2 regions of the Bradyrhizobium sp. Mp19 genome follow, and region 1 is predicted to be linked to the other one. Evidence: riboswitches for the same ligand, from Rfam matches in the RefSeq annotation. Region 1 holds a riboswitch; the other holds the start of a gene.
What was found. Region 1 has a riboswitch for ZMP and ZTP ahead of glyA (serine hydroxymethyltransferase). Riboswitches for the same ligand answer to the same signal wherever they lie in the genome.

Region 1 (8,284 bases):
CCGCCCTTGTAGTAGGCAACGCGCAATGTGACGCCGCTGAGATCGGTGCCGCCCCCCGACCCGGTCTCCGCGCGCGCACCGCCGGTGATCAGACTTCCGGCAAGCACGCCGAGCGCAGAACGTCGCGAAAGCGAAAATGGCGTGGTCACCGGCTTGAGCTCCTGAACAACAGTCACAACTGCTGCGAGCTTAAGAGAAAACCGCCCGATGTATATGAGACGCTATTTCGTTTTTCGCCATGCGCGCGAAAAGCCGTTCCATGGATTGATGGCTGGACGCGGCGATCTGTTTTCCGCCGCCCTGTCGGCCAATTGTAGCCCGGATGAGCGAGCGCGATATCCGGGGTCCCGCCATCGATTTAAGCTGGACCTTACCCGCATGTCGCTTTGCTCATGCGGACTGCTTTCTGCTACTTCGCAACCTCGTACACATCGGGATCGAAGCTCGAGCTCGGATTGGCGAAGGCGTGGCGCAGCGCCGGCGACATCGGCACGTTGTAATTGATACCTTTCGGCGGGGTCGGCGCTTCCAGCCACTTCCTGTACATGACCTCGATCTCGGGGCTCTTGTAGAGCTCCGCCGTGGCGCGGTCGGCGAGCGCCTTGAACGGGGTGTCCTCCCTGCGCAGCATGATGCCGAAGGGCTCTGCCTTCGAGAACGCCTCCTCGCTGATCATGTAGAGCGAAGGCTGCTTCGATCGCGCGATCGCAACGGCAAGCTGGACGTCGTCGAGCGCGTAGGCCTGGGCGCGATCGGTCTCCAGCATCAGGAACGCCTCGGCCTGGTCCTTGGCCGGGAGGACGTTGATGCCGAGCTTGCGTTCGGTGTTGACCTTGATGAGCTGCGTGAGGTTCACCGAGCCCGCAACAGCGGTGACCGACGTGCCCTTGAGATCGTCGATCGTGTTGATGCCTGCGGATTTCTTGGCGGCAAAGCGTGTCGCGCTGAGGAAGTGCGTGTTGGTGAAGGTCACCTGCTTCTGGCGGTCCGCGCTGTTGGTGGTCGCCGAGCAATGCAGATCGATCGTGCCGTTGACCATCAACGGAATGCGGTTCGACGAGGTCACCGGGAGGTAGTCGACGGCGATGTCAGATACGCCGAGCTCCTTCTTCACGGCATCGACGATCTTCAGGCAGATGTCGAGCGCAAAGCCGATCGGCCGCTGATTGTCGTCGAGATAGCTGAAGGGAACGGAAGCCTCCTGAAAGCCGAGCGTGACCTTCTTCGTTTCCTTGATCTTCTGCAGCGTGCCCGACAGCTCCTCGGCTGCCGCGGGGCTTGCGGCGAGCGTGAGAGCGAAGAAGATGGCGGGCAAACGCATCGGCGGCTCCTGTGCGGTGATCAGACGGCGGTGATAGCGCACGCGTGAGCCCGGAGCCAGATGACGGTGTGTCTAGCAGCTATCGCACTTTGCTATGGTCCGCCTGCCAAAGTTGCAGCCGCGCGCATCCCTAGCGCTGCGCCCCGCCCTCGAGCAGGCGGTCGCCGACCAGGCGGACCGCGCCACGGGTCCAGGAATAATCGGCGCCCATCCGCAGGCCGCTGTCGCCGCGTGAGACGACCGCGCCGCTGCGGGCGTCGCGCAGCTGGAAGCCGACCGTGTATTCGGTCCGGCTGACCCGCCTGATCACGCCGATCAGCGATTGATCGGCGCCGAGCTGCTGCGCAATCGCGGCCTCGCAGCCGTCGCAGTCGCGCAGCGCATGTGCCTTGACGGGCTCCGCGGTCGCGCCGCCGGTATCGACCAGGCGGTAGCGGCCCGACTGCGCAAGCCGGTCACGCACGCCCTTCGTGACATCGGCGAGATAGGCTGCATCGGAGCCGGCAAGGCCGGACGCGGTTGCCGCGGAGGTATCCTCGAGCTCGAATTCGAACACCGCAAGCCCGATCGGCGCCGCGGCGGCGGTCTGCGCCGGCGGCAGCGCGGCTGCAAGGGCGCGGCGCACCTCGCGCGACACGAACATCGCCGCGTGGTCCCATGCCTCGTCAGTGTCGCCGCGAAACGTGTAGAGCTTCTCGTAGAGCACCTGGCTCGCGCTGACGTCGATGACCGCCACCTTGGCCCACTGGATCAGCGTGCTCATCTTCTGCACGCCGCCGACAACCTTGATCCGGGCCTCGCCCGCGGGCGCCGTCGATGGCACCAGGCGATAGTACGGCTCCGCGGCGACATCGGCGCGCAGCGTCCGCATCAACGCATCCAGCCGCCTCTGGTGCGCAGCGGTCTGGTCGATCACCTCGCCCGACGTATCAACATAGCCGAAATCGTCGATGCTGACGCCAAGCGGGAACACCGTTGCGGCGCCGGTCTCGGCGCGCAGAGGACAGATTCCGGCCAGCAGGCCGATCAAAGCAACAGAGAGCAGAACGAGACGGGGCTGACGCATGATTGGGGCCTTTCAGCTGCTGGTGCGGGCGGGTCGGTCGCAGCCTAGGCCGGCGGGCCTCCGCGCCGCAGCGGAGTGCCTCCCGCCCGGTGCCGGGAAAATTTCACGACGATGCTCCGCGCCCATAGCGGCGCTTCTCGGCGCCTCCGTTCTGCCGTTTAATGTGCCTGACGGCCCTGCCCGCGATCGCGCACTGAGGCTCGTCTGCGATCTTGAGGATACGCCAATGTGGAATTGGTCCGGAAGCGATCTGAAACTGCGGCTGACGTTGCGCGTGGCGATCGTCTCGACGCTCTGCTTTGCTGTCATCTCCGGCTATTTCCTGATCGAGGCCGACCGCTCGGTGCGCGGGCGGATCGCGGCCGTTGCCGATGTCGCCGCCAAGACGCTGGAGCTGCAGCAGAGCAAGATCCAGTGGCTGAACAATGCGCGTTCCGACTTTCCCGATCTCGACAGCGTTGCCGCTACGGTCATGACGCCGGGACTGTGCATCGCCTTTCGCAGCAATAGCGGCGAGATCAGCCAACGCTTCTGCGGCGGCGCGCAGACTGACACGGCCGCGCCGCCGCTGGCCTTCGCGGCACTCTATCGCCGCCTGTTCGATCCCGGCCGCGAGGCGGTGCGGCAGGTGGTTTCGCGCGGCAACGCCATTGGCGAGGCGGTGGCCTGGACCGATCCGGCGGTGCCGACCGCCGAGGCCTGGCACGATGCCGGCCGGCTGATGGCGGTGTTCATGATCGCACTGCCGCTGCTCTGCGCTTTGGTCTATGCGGCGCTGGCGCGCGCGCTGCGTCCGACGCGGCAAATCCGCGACGGGCTCGAGCGGATCGCCGCAGGCGACCTCGCCGCGCGCCTGCCGCCGTTCGATCTCGCCGAACTGTCGGCGATCGGCGACGTCTTCAACCAACTCGCCGAGCGCCTCTCCGCCGCGCTCTCCGACCGCAACGCGCTGACGCAGAAACTGATCCTGGTGCAGGACGAGGAGCGCCGGCACCTCGCGCGCGAGCTGCATGACGAGTTCGGGCAGTCGCTGGCCGCCATCCGTGCGCTCGCCGCCTCGGCGCGCCAGACCGCGGCGGCGGATTGCCAGCCTTTGCTCGCCGAATGCGACGGCATCGCGCGGACCGCGACCGACATGATGGAGACGTTGCGCGGCGCCCTCTTCCGGCTCCGCCCGCCCGATGTCGACGAACTCGGACTTGCGGCCAGCCTCGAGGGCCTGGTCGCGGGCTGGAACGGCCGCAGCCGGGGACAGCCGCGGTTCGAGATCACCGTATCGGGATCGTTCGAGCGCCTTGCCGCCTCCGTCGGCGCCAATCTCTACCGCATCGTGCAGGAGGCGCTCACCAACGCCGCCAAGCATGCCGGCGCCACGCGCGTGATGCTGCGGCTTGAGATGCGCGAGGCGGCGCCCGGCGGCGACAGCGCGATCGTGCTCGCGATCGACGATGACGGCCAGCCCGGCGATCCACAAGGCGATCCCCAGCTCAAGTCCGGCCTCGGCCTGCTCGGCATGCGCGAACGGGTCGCCGCGCTGGGCGGGCGGCTCAGCTTTGAGACCGGACGGCCGAGCGGCTCTTCGCTCCGCGTCATCGTTCCCGTCGCGGCCAGCCGAGAGGCCGCACCGGTGGAGCGCGCGGCATGAGCCATGCGGCGCGAACCATCATGCTGGTCGACGACCACGCCGTCGTCCGGGAGGGCTACCGGGCGATGCTGCAGAAGCAGCCGGGCCTCTGCGTCGTCGCCGAAGCCTCCGACGGCGTCGAGGCCTACCGCCTCTACAAGGAGACCGGGCCCGACCTCGTCATCATGGACCTGTCGATGCCCGGCATCGGCGGCATCGAGGCCATCCGCCGCCTCCGGCAGTGGGACAGGCGCGCAAAAATCCTGGTGTTCACCATGCACCAGAACGCGGCCTTTGCCGTGCAGGCGATCCGCGCCGGCGCGAGCGGCTATGTCACCAAGACCAGCCCGCCGGAGACGCTGGTGCACGCCGTGATGGATGCGCTGTCGGGCAAGATCGCGATCAGCCCGGATATCGACCACGAGCTCGCGCTCAGCCACCTTGCCGGCGAGAGGAAGGCTGCCGACCTCCTGACCGCGCGGGAATTCGAGGTGCTGCGGATGCTGCTCGCGGAGAACGCCACCGAGGAGATCGCCGAGGCGCTGCACCTCAGCCCGAAGACGGTCGCGAACCTGCATTCCCTGATCAAGGACAAGCTCGGCGTCGGCACGGATATCGAGCTGGTCCGCCTCGCGTTGCGGCAGGGTATCCTGACGCAGACCGACCTCGGCGAACGCTGAGCCTCCGTGGCGGCGCCAGCGAGGCCGCGTACCGGTAAATCGAGCCGCATTTGCCTCCGGGCAAACCGAACATCGAGCCGCATCGTCGAATGGCCGAGTCCCGAGAAAGTCGCGTACCAGGCGTAACAGGAGAGCCTCGATACTGGCGCGCCTGGGACCATAGTCCAGAGACTGGACTACCTTGGTGGCCCTCGTGATGCTAAAGTTCTCGTCATGAAAGGCTATGGATCATTTTGCCCCGTAGCCAAAGCTGCGGAAATTCTCACGGAGCGGTGGACCCCGCTCTTGCTCCGCGAACTGCTGCTGGGGTCCCGCCACTTCAACCAGCTTCGCCGCGGCATTCCACAGATGTCGCCGACCCTCCTCTCCAAGCGCCTGCAAACTCTAGAAGAGGCCGGGCTAGTCTCACGCCAACCAGGTGACAACGGGCATTGGGAGTACCATCCAACCCAGGCGGCCAGGGAAGCCAGGCCAATTATCGATGCAATGGGCTATTGGGGCCACAAATGGGCTCGCAGCCAGCTCACACCGAACGAACTCCACGCGGGCCGGCTCATGTGGAATATGCGCCGTTCGTTCGATCTAAGGCACATTCCATGCGACTTCGTGCTGTACATTGAGATTGCGGACGCTCGGCCGAAGCGCTGGTGGTTTGTTGTGAAGAAGGAGGAAGCCGATCTCTGCTGGGATGACCCCGGCTTCAAGGTCGATATCAGCCTCTATGCGAGTCTGCTGACGCTTGTGCAGATTTTCGTAGACGAGATGCCGCTGCTACGGGCGCGTGAGCTCGGCAAAATCGAGATCGACGGTCCTAAGCATCTTGTGAACAGCATGCGGGCTTGGTTTCCACGTAGCAAATATGCCAGTGAGGCGTCTGCGGCCGCAGGGCAAGTCTTAGCTAGCTGAAAGACACCTCTCCAGTCCACTTTTTGGACTAGTGACCCTGCTTCCCCCAGCTGTAGCGTTTGCGAATGCGCTCATGCGCTGAGCATCTCAGCTAAAGGAGGCAAGGATGAGCCGCCCTTCTCTTCTTTCATACGCCCTGCTTTTGATCTTCACTTGTGCTTGCGTTGGTCATGCAGCAGCAGACCCACTTGCCGACGAACTTTCCTCTGTGGCTGCCAAGTGGGATGCCGCCATCAACAACGCAGACTTCGATGCCCTGCTTCCATTGTATACCGCTGACGGCAGATTGATGCCGCCCGGTGCGCAGCCGGTCACCGGCCCTTTGGCAATCCGTAGTTTCTTTGCCGGGCGGGGAAGAAGCGTCAGAGAGCACAAGGTTGAGCTGGTCGATGTGTTGTCCATGGGAAACTACGCCTACACCACCTCGCATTTCACGGCCACGCTAGTGGTAAATGAGAAGGCGGCGCCAATTTCTGGCAGCACCGTGAGACTGCTTGAACGCCAACCCGACGGGCAGTGGAAGATAAAGTCCCACATTTTCGTCAAGGAATAGATTCGCGGGTGCTACTGCTACGCAGTCAGCCTCCCGGCGACGCCAGCTATGGAACCCTGCCAGCTATGGAACCCTTGCGGGACCGCCGAGGATTGAATAGCCTTCTGCTCGCGATGAGCTCGCAGGCTCATTCGCCCCTCGCGCGACTGGCGAGCTTACGTGGAACTGACCACGGTGAAGCGCGAAGGGTTCTATGGCCGTTCGCCTGGGCAACCCGTTCAGCTGATGATCCAGCGTCTTAGGGAGCCCGGACCATGCCGTCATTCCGCAATGAACTCCACCTCAACGATTCCGAAGTTGCCCTTGCGCTCAAGGGCGAAGAGCGCCGCCAGCAAGACGGCGTCGAGCTGATTCCGTCGGAGAACTACACCTATCCCGAGGTTCTCGAGCTGCTCGGATCGGTGTTCACCAACAAGTATTCCGAGGGCTATCCGGGACGCCGCTATTACGGCGGCCAGGAATTTACCGACCAGATAGAGAACCTTGCCCGACAGCGAGCATGCGCGCTGTTCCGCGCCGAACATGCCAATGTTCAGCCTCTGTCCGGGTCGCCAATGAACCAGGCCGTGTATCTCGGCCTGCTGCAGCCCGGCGATACGATATTGGCGATGGACCTGTCACACGGCGGCCATCTCACCCATGGCGCGCCCGTGTCGCACATGGGGCGGCTCTTCAACTTCGCCCGCTACAAGACGCAGCCGTCAAACGGCGGCGCCATCGATTTCGATGAGCTCCGCGCCATGGCCCGGCACGTCCGTCCGAAGCTGGTGCTGTGCGGCTACAGCTCCTATCCGCGCGATCTGGATTATGCGTCCTTCAAGAGCATCGCCGATGAGGTGGGTGCACTGACCATGGCCGACGTCAGCCATTACGGCGGCCTGATCGCCGGCAACGCCTTGCGCAATCCGCTCGATGCGGGTTTCGACGTGATGACGACGACATCGCACAAAACGCTTCGCGGGCCGCGTGGCGGCATCGTTCTTTGTCGCCGGGAGTTCGCCGGCAAGATTGACGCGTCGGTGTTCCCGGGATTGCAGGGCGGTCCGCACATGAACGTTGTGGCCGGAACCGCGGTCACGCTGAAGAAGGCATCGACGTCCGATTTTCAGGCCTATGCAAGGCTGGTCATGCGCAACGCGAAGGTCCTGGCCGAAGCGTTGATGGAACGCGGCATGACGTTGATCACCGGCGGAACCGACAATCACATGATGGTCGTGGATACGGTGGCCAGCGTCGGCCTGGACGGCGGCGCGGCCGAGAACATCCTCGACGCCGTCGGGATCACCGCAAACAAGCAGATCATTCCCGACGATCCGCGTCCGCCGCTCATGCCGAGCGGCATTCGCCTCGGGACGCCGGCGGCGACCACGCGCGGCATGGGCGAGCCCGAAATGCGCCTCATCGCCGAACTCATTGCGGAATCCCTCCGGTCGAAGGGAGATGCAGCGGTCGTCAAACGACTGAGGTCGAACAGCGTCGAGATGTGCCGCGCTTTCCCCGTTCCGGGGATCGCGCCGCCCTCATAGGCAGCCGACCTGCGTTCCTGTTCCGCGTTCGTCGCGTCGCTCGTCCGGGCGTGCGGCCTGCATGGGCACGTCGTGAAGGTTCCCCGGGAAAGACCGGAACGGAAATCGATGCTGTTCGTTGGACCGCATGATCTCGAAGACGGAGCGTCCAACGCCGTGACCCGGAAAACCTTGCAAGCACGCTCGGAGCAGGCGCTCGTCGTCATCATTCTCAGCACCGGTGCGCTGATCGGTTACCTCGGCCTGGCGCTGTCCAGGCTGTGAGCGCGACGCCCGGCGGGCACCAAGCCGCCGGCAGGCGTCGAGCCGCTTGCTGCCCTGAAAGCTCGCGCGCGTGGCCCGACGCGACAAGCCCCCGCAGCAAAATATAGGGTGCAACGAAGAGCAAAGCTCAGACAAATCATGTCGCGAGAATGCGGATGTTTGACGCACAAGCGACAACACATCCGGCGTCGTCCCGGCGAAGGCCGGCAACTGTTATGTTGGTTTGGTCTGCAGGTAGGGCTTTCGGTCTCGCATCATGGCATTGAGGACCGTCAGCAGCTTCCTGGCGACGGCGATGAGGGCGAGTTTGGCTGGTTTTCCGGCCTGTCGCAGTCGTGCATAGA
Region 2 (8,284 bases), on a different contig from region 1:
CAAAGGCGTCCAGACCTCGGCAACGCCGCAGTCCTTGCAGACGAAGGGCTCCGGTCGATAGGTTCCGCGCAGCACGAAATCGGGAGTCGAATAGCTGTTCGATGGCGCGAGCCGCGTCGTATCCACGGCAACCTCGTCGCGCGCCAGGGCAATCTTGTAGTCGCGAAGCCGTTGCCGTTCAGCGGCGCGTTGCATCTGTATGCGGCGCCATTCCTCCGCCTTGCGCCGCCTGGCTTCGATCTCTCCGTTCGTCTGCTTGCTGCGTTTCACGTCGGCACATCCGTCTGGGTCGAATGCTTTCGGCGCATCGACGAAGTAAACACCGGGCAGCATGGCTCGTCGATGATGACGTCATTGATACGCTGCTGTTCTGCCGCCGGCTTGTCATAATTGTATTGTCGCAACATTGCGCGACGACAAGTCGCGTGCAGGAAACTCCTAGCGGCGTTGGCCGCCGCCCGAGGCGGATGACTTCGGCATCCCCGTCAGCCGAGCTACGCCCGCCCCTGCTCCACCGGCCGCATGTGGATCAGCGCGTCGAGCACGAGGACAAGAACGGGGCGCTGCTCGTCGTTGACCAGCTCCGTCTTGAAGATCACGACGGCGTCGCGCCGCTCCGGCCTGATGGTGATCTTCTGGATCCGGGATTGGCCGGTGAGCGTGGCACCGGGCCGAACCGGGCTCGGCAGGCGAATCTCGAAGCTCCGCCCGACGATCCCCGCCACCTTGGTCCAGATCGCCTCCACGACGAGCCGCTGATAGATCGCAATGGTGTTGAAGCCGCTTGCGATCAGGCCGCCGAACGGGCCCACTGCCGCCGCGACGGGATCGGTATGGATCGGCACCGGATCATATTTCCCGGCGAACTCCAGGATCTCGGCCTCACCGATGGTGTAGCTGCCAAGCTTGAACGTCTGGCCCTCGGTAAGATCTTCCGCATACAACATCGCGCGCCTCCATCTGTCGCGCGATGCTAGACCAATGGTGCGGGCTTTCCATTACCCCGGACGTCATGAACTTCGCGCGCGATATGCGAGCGACACCCGCCGCGCGCGTATCGCCGCAGGCATCCCGCGCTATTGCAACCGGGCCGCCCTCGCCTTTGCGGCCTTCACCGTGTTCTCCATCAGGCAGGCGATCGTCATCGGGCCGACGCCGCGCGGCACCGGCGTGATCGCACCGGCGACCAGCACCGCTTCGTCGAACGAGACGTCGCCGCACACCGCATAGCCGCCGTCCGGCTTCTCGACGCGCGTGGTGCCGACGTCGATGACGATGGCCTGCGGCTTGATCCAGTCGCCGCGCACGAGGCCGGCCTTGCCCACCGCGCTCACCAGGATGTCGGCCTCGCGGCAGATCCTGCTGATGCCGCGGGTGTGGATATGGGTCTGCGTCACGGTCGCGTGCTCCTGCAGCAGCAGCGCGGCCATCGGCTTGCCGACGATGTTGGAGCTGCCGATCACCACGGCATGGGCGCCGGTGAGGTCTGGCAGGGTCGATTTGATCAGCCGGAGACAGCCGAGCGGCGTGCACGGCACCAGCGCATCGTCGCCGTGAAACAGCCGGCCGGCGTTCAGGGCGTGCAGGCCGTCGACGTCCCTGGCGGGATCGACCGCCGCCATCACGCGCAAGGCGTCGATATGCGCGGGCAGCGGCAGCTGCACGAGGATGCCGTCGATATCGTCGCGTGCATTGAGCGCCTCTACTCTGGCAAGCAGATCGGCCTCGCTGGCATCATCCGGCAGGCGTGCGACCTCGCCGCGCAGGCCGAGCCGTTCGGCCATCCTGACCTTGCTCTGCACATAGATCTGGCTCGCCGGGTCACAGCCGACCAGCACGACCGCAAGCCCCGGCGCGCGGGGCAGCCGGTCGAGTTCGCCAGCAATCTTGTCGATGACAATTTGGGCATGTGCATGCCCATCGAGAATGTTCGCCGTCATGGCACCTCCGTTTCGAAGCGGTGCCCAGGCGCGCGGCGTTCAGTCTCTGCGCTCCCCGATGGTGGTCCATCCAAGCGCCAGTCGCGCAGATGGCGTCGTCATAGCCGCCCCGTCGGGCAAAGGCAATTCACGCTCTCCCGCGGGTCAAACGGCGACGAATTGCCCTCACTTTTGCCAGTGGATCGGTGCCGGGCGGGTCACCTCTGGGGGTAGGATTCGGGCAAGACTTGCGTTAAGTCTCGGCGCTTGCCGGGCTTTTCCGATCCCCGGCGCCATCCTTCCGGTCATCACGCCATTTCGGACATTTTCGACATGAGACATATCATCCTCGCGCTGGCGCTCTTCTGCCCGGCTGCCGCGCTTGCCCAAGGAACCACGCCGGCCCCGGCCGACGCAGACAAGCCGGCGGCGGCGACCTCGCAGCCGATGGTCGGCGACAAGCCGCTGGTCCAGGTCGGCAAGAAGTCGGCCGCCAAGAAGGGCGAGAAGCCTGCCGCGCCCGGCAAGCCTCAATCGGTCGCCCAGAAGCTTCAGGCCTGTCAGGACATCGACGACGCCACCAAGGAGCGGCTGATCTGCTACGACGAGATTTTCAAGCCGCAGCCGAAGCCGAAGGCCGCCCCGGCCAAGGGCGTCAACGATTGCCGCTTCGTGAAGGAAGAGGACGAGCGGCTGACCTGCTACAACGGCTTCGCGGACAAGATTCCGCGCCTGCCGCGCTAAAGGTAGCGAGCGGCGCTCGGACGCCGTCCCGGATCCGGCCACCCGCCTGATCGCGGACATGAAAAAGCCGCCGCAAGTGTTTGCGGCGGCGCATTGATTGCCGGCTGCGGGCGGCCCTTTCTTACCAGGTGCCGAAGCCGCCGAAGAAGCCCATGCGCTGCTGCTGCGCGACGCGGTAGGGCTGATACATGCCGGGCTGCGCCAGCCGCATCGGCTGCTGGGGATGGGCATGGTAGCGCGCGACCTTGCGCTTCTTCGGCGCCTGAGGCTGGGCCTGCGCCGGCTGCTCGGCCGGCTTTGCCTCGGCCGCGACCTTCTGCGCGTCAGCCTTCTCCGGCGGAATGAACTGGGCGAACGTATTGCGGACACGGGCTTGCGCCGACGCGTCACCCGAAGCCGACGGGACGGCCGCGGCGACCGCGTTGACCTGCGCCGGAACAATGGTCGGCAAATTGGTGTCGTAGACCACCCGCTCGGGCAATTTCTGGGTCGACTTGATGCGCACCATGGTCTTGTCGACGCCCGGCGACGACAGGCCCTGGTTCTGACCGGCGACCACGGCCTCCTGCGGCACGATGGAATTGACGACGAAGAGCAGCGCGAGCAGCACTCCACCAACGAACAGGAAATAACGCGCCACAGGCATTTTGGTAGCTCCCCCCGCGCAGCGGGCGCGGTTCATCTCGGCGCGACGACATCAGTCATCGCGCGGGCGATCTCATCGTCTGCGCATGATCACCCGGACGCGGTCCGCGCTCCCGGGTCGTTCGCTAACGGCTGGTTTATTAGTTAGTTCCTGTCCGGCCGTTACGGTTCACCCGGCAAGTCAATTCGCGGTCACTTTTTCGGGATGCCGGGAATTAAAGGCGGCTCGCCGTCACGACCGAACATTTCGCCTTGTTTGCGTTAACATTGACGAACCCGACCAACATCCGCGAATAGGTCTTGCGGCTTTTCATGGCGATCGTGTCGGAGATCAGCCGCTTGCGCTCGGTCAGCGGCCGACCGTCCCGGCGGATGAAGGCGCAGGCGATCTCGATATCCTTGACGGCGAAATCATTGGCATTGCGCAGCGTCAGGGTGACGAGCGCCTTCGAACCCAGCCCGCCGCGCCGCCACGATTGCGAGGCGATCCGCAGCTTGTCCAGCGGAGACCTTTCAGCGCCAGGCCCGGACGACCTGGCCTCCTCTACCCCCTGTGGGGCGGTGGCCACGCCGACGGTGGTCGGCTCGTCCGCCGGTGCGGCCAGCGCGTCCCTCGCGGCCTGATTTGTGATTTGGGCGGGTTGCGCGTCGGTCGAGGCGTTCTGCGCGGTGCGGACGATGCTGGACGACACCGGCCAGACATCCTGGTCTCCGGCGTCGCTCGGTTCGGGGAGCATGAACCAGGCGGCGATCCCGGCGAGCGCAATCAGCGGCAGCAGCAGGCTGGCGTAGAAGCCGCCCTCACCGAGACGTCCGGCGGCCAACCTCCGAAACGACGCCAAGCCGATCCGCATCGTCGTGCCCTCACCCTGGCGACCTGATCGGGCCGCCCCCACACAGAGAGGAAGCCGCACCGCGCGGCTTCCGGGGCGGCCGCAAGTCGAGCGGCCACGCGAAGACAATCGCTGACGGCCGCAATGGTTTCATTCCGGGACGACAATCTTGCGGCCCGCAGCACGGAGGGATGGCCTCACGGCCGGGCGCTCGCTAAGTTCGCGCCGCCCGAGAGCGAGTGCCGCGCACCCGAGCGGCGCGAGAACAACAAGGAGATCGCAATGCCTGTCGTCACCTGGGACCACGTCCACCTGCGCAGTCCCGATCCCGAGGCCACCGCGACCTGGCTGCGCGACATTCTCGGCGGCGAGATCATCCGCGGCCCCGGCCGCATCGACGTCCAGCTCGGCGGCGCCAAGGTGTTCATTGCGGAGGTGGCCCAGGGCGACGGCGTCAACGCCGCGCCGGTGACGCCCTATCAGGGACTCGATCACTTCGGGCTCACGGTGAAGGACATCGACGCGGTCGCGGCCGAGATCAAGGCCAAGGGCGTCGAATTCACCAAGGAGCCGACCACGATCCGTCCCGGCGTGCGGATCTGCTTCATCCGCGGCCCGCAGGGCATCTCGATCGAATTGCTCGAGCGCGACCAGAAATACGTGTGAGCCACGCGTGCGGCGCTAAGTCATGCTGCCTGGCATGAAGCAGCGGATCGTCACGCCCATGTAGCTCGGAATCGGCCAGACCATGGCGCGACCGACCCGGTTGGGCTCGGTGACCACGGCCTCGTCGGGGACATCGATCCACGCCCCGTCGAGGCGGACACGATAGTGCCCGTCCTTGGATTCCCAGTCGACATCGCTGACCGCTGTGCCGTCGGCATCCGAACAGCACGGCCCCTTGCCGCTGCGCAGGCCGTCGAACCATTCCTTCAGCGGCGAATTGGCGTAGCGGCCGTCGGGATCGCGCGCCTGCGCGATTCGCACGGCCGCGACCAACACCAGCGTTATCAACCCGAGGAATACGATGACGTGGCCCGCATGACGGGCCGAAGTTCCATTGAGCCTGCGAGGGCGTGCCCAATGGCCACCGGATTCAATCCAGTCAGACATGTGTTTGCTCCAGCACTCACCGGCCAGTGCAACCAGAGCTATGCATTTCGCGGGCCACTTTGATTCGCGCGTACGGTCCGCTGTCATCGCGCCGTCACACTGCCTGGCAGGAACCGAGGGTGTCACCCGAACGCGGGACACCCGGGAATCAACCTGCCGCATTGCACGAGGTTGCTCGCTTTGGCATAAAAAACCAACTGGCTTGCCGTGGGCGCGGCGGCCAGCAATCGGGACGTCATGAAGAACGGACTTTACTCAATTCACGTCACCCTGCTGGACGGTCGCGTCGGTAAGGGCAGCGGCGTCATTCTCTTCCGCGACGGCCAGATTCTGGGCGGCGACGCCTATCTCTACTACACCGGCAGCTACACGGTGAAGGGCGATGCCTTCAAGGGCGAAGTCCTTGTGCAACGCCACACGACGCCGCGCGACACCGACAACCCGCTGTTCGGCGGGCCTGCGCCCGTCGGCATCGGCGTCTCCGGCACCTTCACCGACACCCGCGGCACCATGAGTGGGACCGCACTGGTCGGCAAGGCGAGCCTGATCTTCGGCGCCACGCTGCACAAGCTCGCGGATATCAATTAGCGGTGTGAAACCATCAGACCCGTCATCCCCGCGCAAAGGCTTCGCCTTTGCGCGGGGATGACGGATCGAGAGCGAACACGTGGTTGGCCACTACGCTTCGTGCCTACTCCGCGGCCTGCTCCAGCGGCGCGACGCGCGGCAGGATCATCTGGATGCGGGTGCCGTTGCCCGGCGCGGAATCCAGCGAGAGCCGGCCGCCGAGCCGCGTGGTAACGATGCTGTAGACGATATGCAGGCCGAGCCCGGTGCCGCCCTGATCGCGCCGCGTCGTGAAGAACGGATCGAAGGCGCGGCGGCGCACGTCGAGGCTCATGCCGCAGCCATTGTCGGCGAAGATCACCTCGACATTGTCGCCTCCGGCGGCGTGGACCTGGATCTCGACCTCGCCGGCCTTACCGTCCGGGAACGCATGCGCGACCGCGTTGAGGAACAGATTGGTCAGCACCTGGCCATACGGTCCCGGATAGGAGTTCATGATCAGGTTCGGCTCGCAATCGATGTTGAGCGTCAGGTTGTGCTTGCGCAGGCCGGGCCGCAAGCTCATCACCACCTGCTCGGTGAGATCGCCGAGATCGAAGGTGCGCTGGTCGGAATAGTTGCGGTCGGCGGCGACCTGCTTGAACGACTGGATCAGCTCCGCGGCGCGGTTGAGATTGGCAACGAGTTGCGAGGAGGCATCGCGCGCCGTGTTCAGGAAGTCGTTCAGGCTGGAGCGGCGCAGGTCGCCGCGCTCGACCTGGGTGGCGAAATTCGCGGTCTTGCGCTCCAGCGCGGACGCCACCGTCAGGCTGATCCCGACGGGATTGTTGACCTCATGGGCGACGCCGGCCACCAGGCGGCCGAGCGCGGCGAGTTTCTCGGCCTCGATCAGCGAATTCTGGGTTTCCCGCAGATTGCGCAGCGCGGCCTCTGCGGAATCCCGCGCCTTGCGCATCTCCTGCTCGGAGCGCTTGCGCTCGCCGATGTCGAGCGCGACCGTGACGATGTTCTCGATGTCGCCCTGCGCATCGAGGATCGGCAGCTTGTTGACCAGCCACTGCCGCATGTTGCCGGCGACGTCCTTGTACTCCTCTTCATAGAAGCCGAGCTCGCGGCGGGCCGACAGGACGCGCTTGTCGTTCTCATCGGTCTTGGCCGCGCCGTAGCGCGACATCAAATCGCCGGTGGTCTGGCCGATCGCGTCCTGCGGCTCGATGCCGAAGATCCCCGCCATGTAGCGGTTCATCAGCACGTAGCGCAGGTCGCGGTCCTTGACATTAATGACGGCGGGCACCGTGTCGATGACCATCTGCAGCAGCCGCCGGCCCTCGGCGATCGCGTCTTCGGCGCGCTTCTGGTCGGTGATGTCGCGCACCGTGCCCTCGTAGCGGACCACCTCGCCCTCGTCGTTGCGGACGACGGTCGCCGAATCGGACAGCCACAGCACCGTGCCGTCGCTCGCGCGCACTTGATACTCGTAGTCGCGCACCATGCCATCGCGCTGCATCAGCTGCTGGTACTGCTCGCGCGCCGCCGGATCGACATAGACGGTGGTTGCGATGTCGTCGATGCCCTTGATCAGGTCTTGCGGCGTGCCATAGCCCATCATCCGCGCCAGCGCCGGATTGGCGTTGAGCAGCGCGCCGCCCGGCGTCGTGACGTAGATGCCCTCGACCGACGCCTCGAACAGCTTGTGGTAGCTCTCCTCGGCGAGCCGCTGCTCGGCGAGCGCGCGCAGCGCAGCCTCGCGCGCGCTGTCGGCGTCGACCAGGGTCTGGCGGAACACTTCGGCAGCGCGTGCGATGTCGCCGATCTCGTTGTCGAGGTCGGCGCCGGGAATGAACGCGCTCTTCTCGCCGCCCGCGACCTTGCGGATCGAGCCCGCGATCCTGGCGAGCGGACGGACGGTGCGGCGAACCACCAGCACCGACGCGAACAGGCCGATCAGCACACCCGCCGTGCCGAGCACGATGCTCTGCCATTTCGCTTCAGCCAGCGTCCGGGCAAAATCGCGCGACAGCACGTGCCCGCGGCGAGAGCTGAGCTCGCGGAGCAGCTCGGTGACCTTCTGGATCAACCGGCCTTCGGCGCCGAGCACCTCCTTGTCGATGTCGGCGATCTGGCCCTCGCGCACCGAGACCGCGATGATCGCCTCGGCATAATTGTCGACGGCGCCGCGCAGCGTGGGATCGGAGATGGTCATCGCCCGCATGCTCTGCGCGGCCTGCTCGGCGGCGGACGTGTTGTGCGCCAGCAGCGCGGTGGCAATCCGACTCTGGGATTGCGACAGCGCATTGGCCAGCGCCGCATCGTTGCTCGCGGCGACCGCCTTGTCGAAGGCGTCGCGCAGCGGCGGCAGCCCGGCGACCAGCTCGGCTCGGCGACTGAGCAGCGCCGAGATGCGCTCGATGCCGTTGCGATAGGTCGCCAGACGCTGGGTGACGCCGTCGATCATGTCCTGCT

Region 2: linked by a shared signal. The riboswitch ahead of QJT82_RS10030 (tetrahydrofolate dehydrogenase/cyclohydrolase catalytic domain-containing protein) and the one ahead of glyA (serine hydroxymethyltransferase) in region 1 are both predicted to bind ZMP and ZTP.

What each region holds. Positions count from the first base shown of each region.
Region 1 covers NZ_JASAUT010000015.1:136,616-144,899, forward strand. Annotated here, with positions in the region: gene QJT82_RS18890 (ABC transporter substrate-binding protein) at 1-149, opposite strand, end outside; gene QJT82_RS18895 (amino acid ABC transporter substrate-binding protein) at 410-1,321, opposite strand; gene QJT82_RS18900 (DUF3280 domain-containing protein) at 1,452-2,387, opposite strand; gene QJT82_RS18905 (histidine kinase) at 2,614-4,032, shown strand; gene QJT82_RS18910 (response regulator transcription factor) at 4,029-4,691, shown strand; gene QJT82_RS18915 (helix-turn-helix domain-containing protein) at 4,905-5,597, shown strand; gene QJT82_RS18920 (DUF4440 domain-containing protein) at 5,704-6,150, shown strand; ZMP/ZTP riboswitch at 6,283-6,368, shown strand; gene glyA (serine hydroxymethyltransferase) at 6,405-7,676, shown strand; gene QJT82_RS18930 (hypothetical protein) at 7,785-7,940, shown strand; partial or broken gene QJT82_RS18935 (transposase) at 8,154-8,284, opposite strand, start outside.
Region 2 covers NZ_JASAUT010000006.1:91,423-99,706, forward strand. Annotated here, with positions in the region: gene QJT82_RS10020 (zinc-ribbon domain containing protein) at 1-333, opposite strand, end outside; gene QJT82_RS10025 (MaoC/PaaZ C-terminal domain-containing protein) at 495-947, opposite strand; gene QJT82_RS10030 (tetrahydrofolate dehydrogenase/cyclohydrolase catalytic domain-containing protein) at 1,077-1,940, opposite strand; ZMP/ZTP riboswitch at 1,956-2,035, opposite strand; gene QJT82_RS10035 (hypothetical protein) at 2,253-2,663, shown strand; gene QJT82_RS10040 (hypothetical protein) at 2,785-3,309, opposite strand; gene QJT82_RS10045 (hypothetical protein) at 3,524-4,222, opposite strand; gene QJT82_RS10050 (VOC family protein) at 4,424-4,807, shown strand; gene QJT82_RS10055 (hypothetical protein) at 4,823-5,254, opposite strand; gene QJT82_RS10060 (GrlR family regulatory protein) at 5,492-5,842, shown strand; gene QJT82_RS10065 (PAS domain S-box protein) at 5,946-8,284, opposite strand, start outside.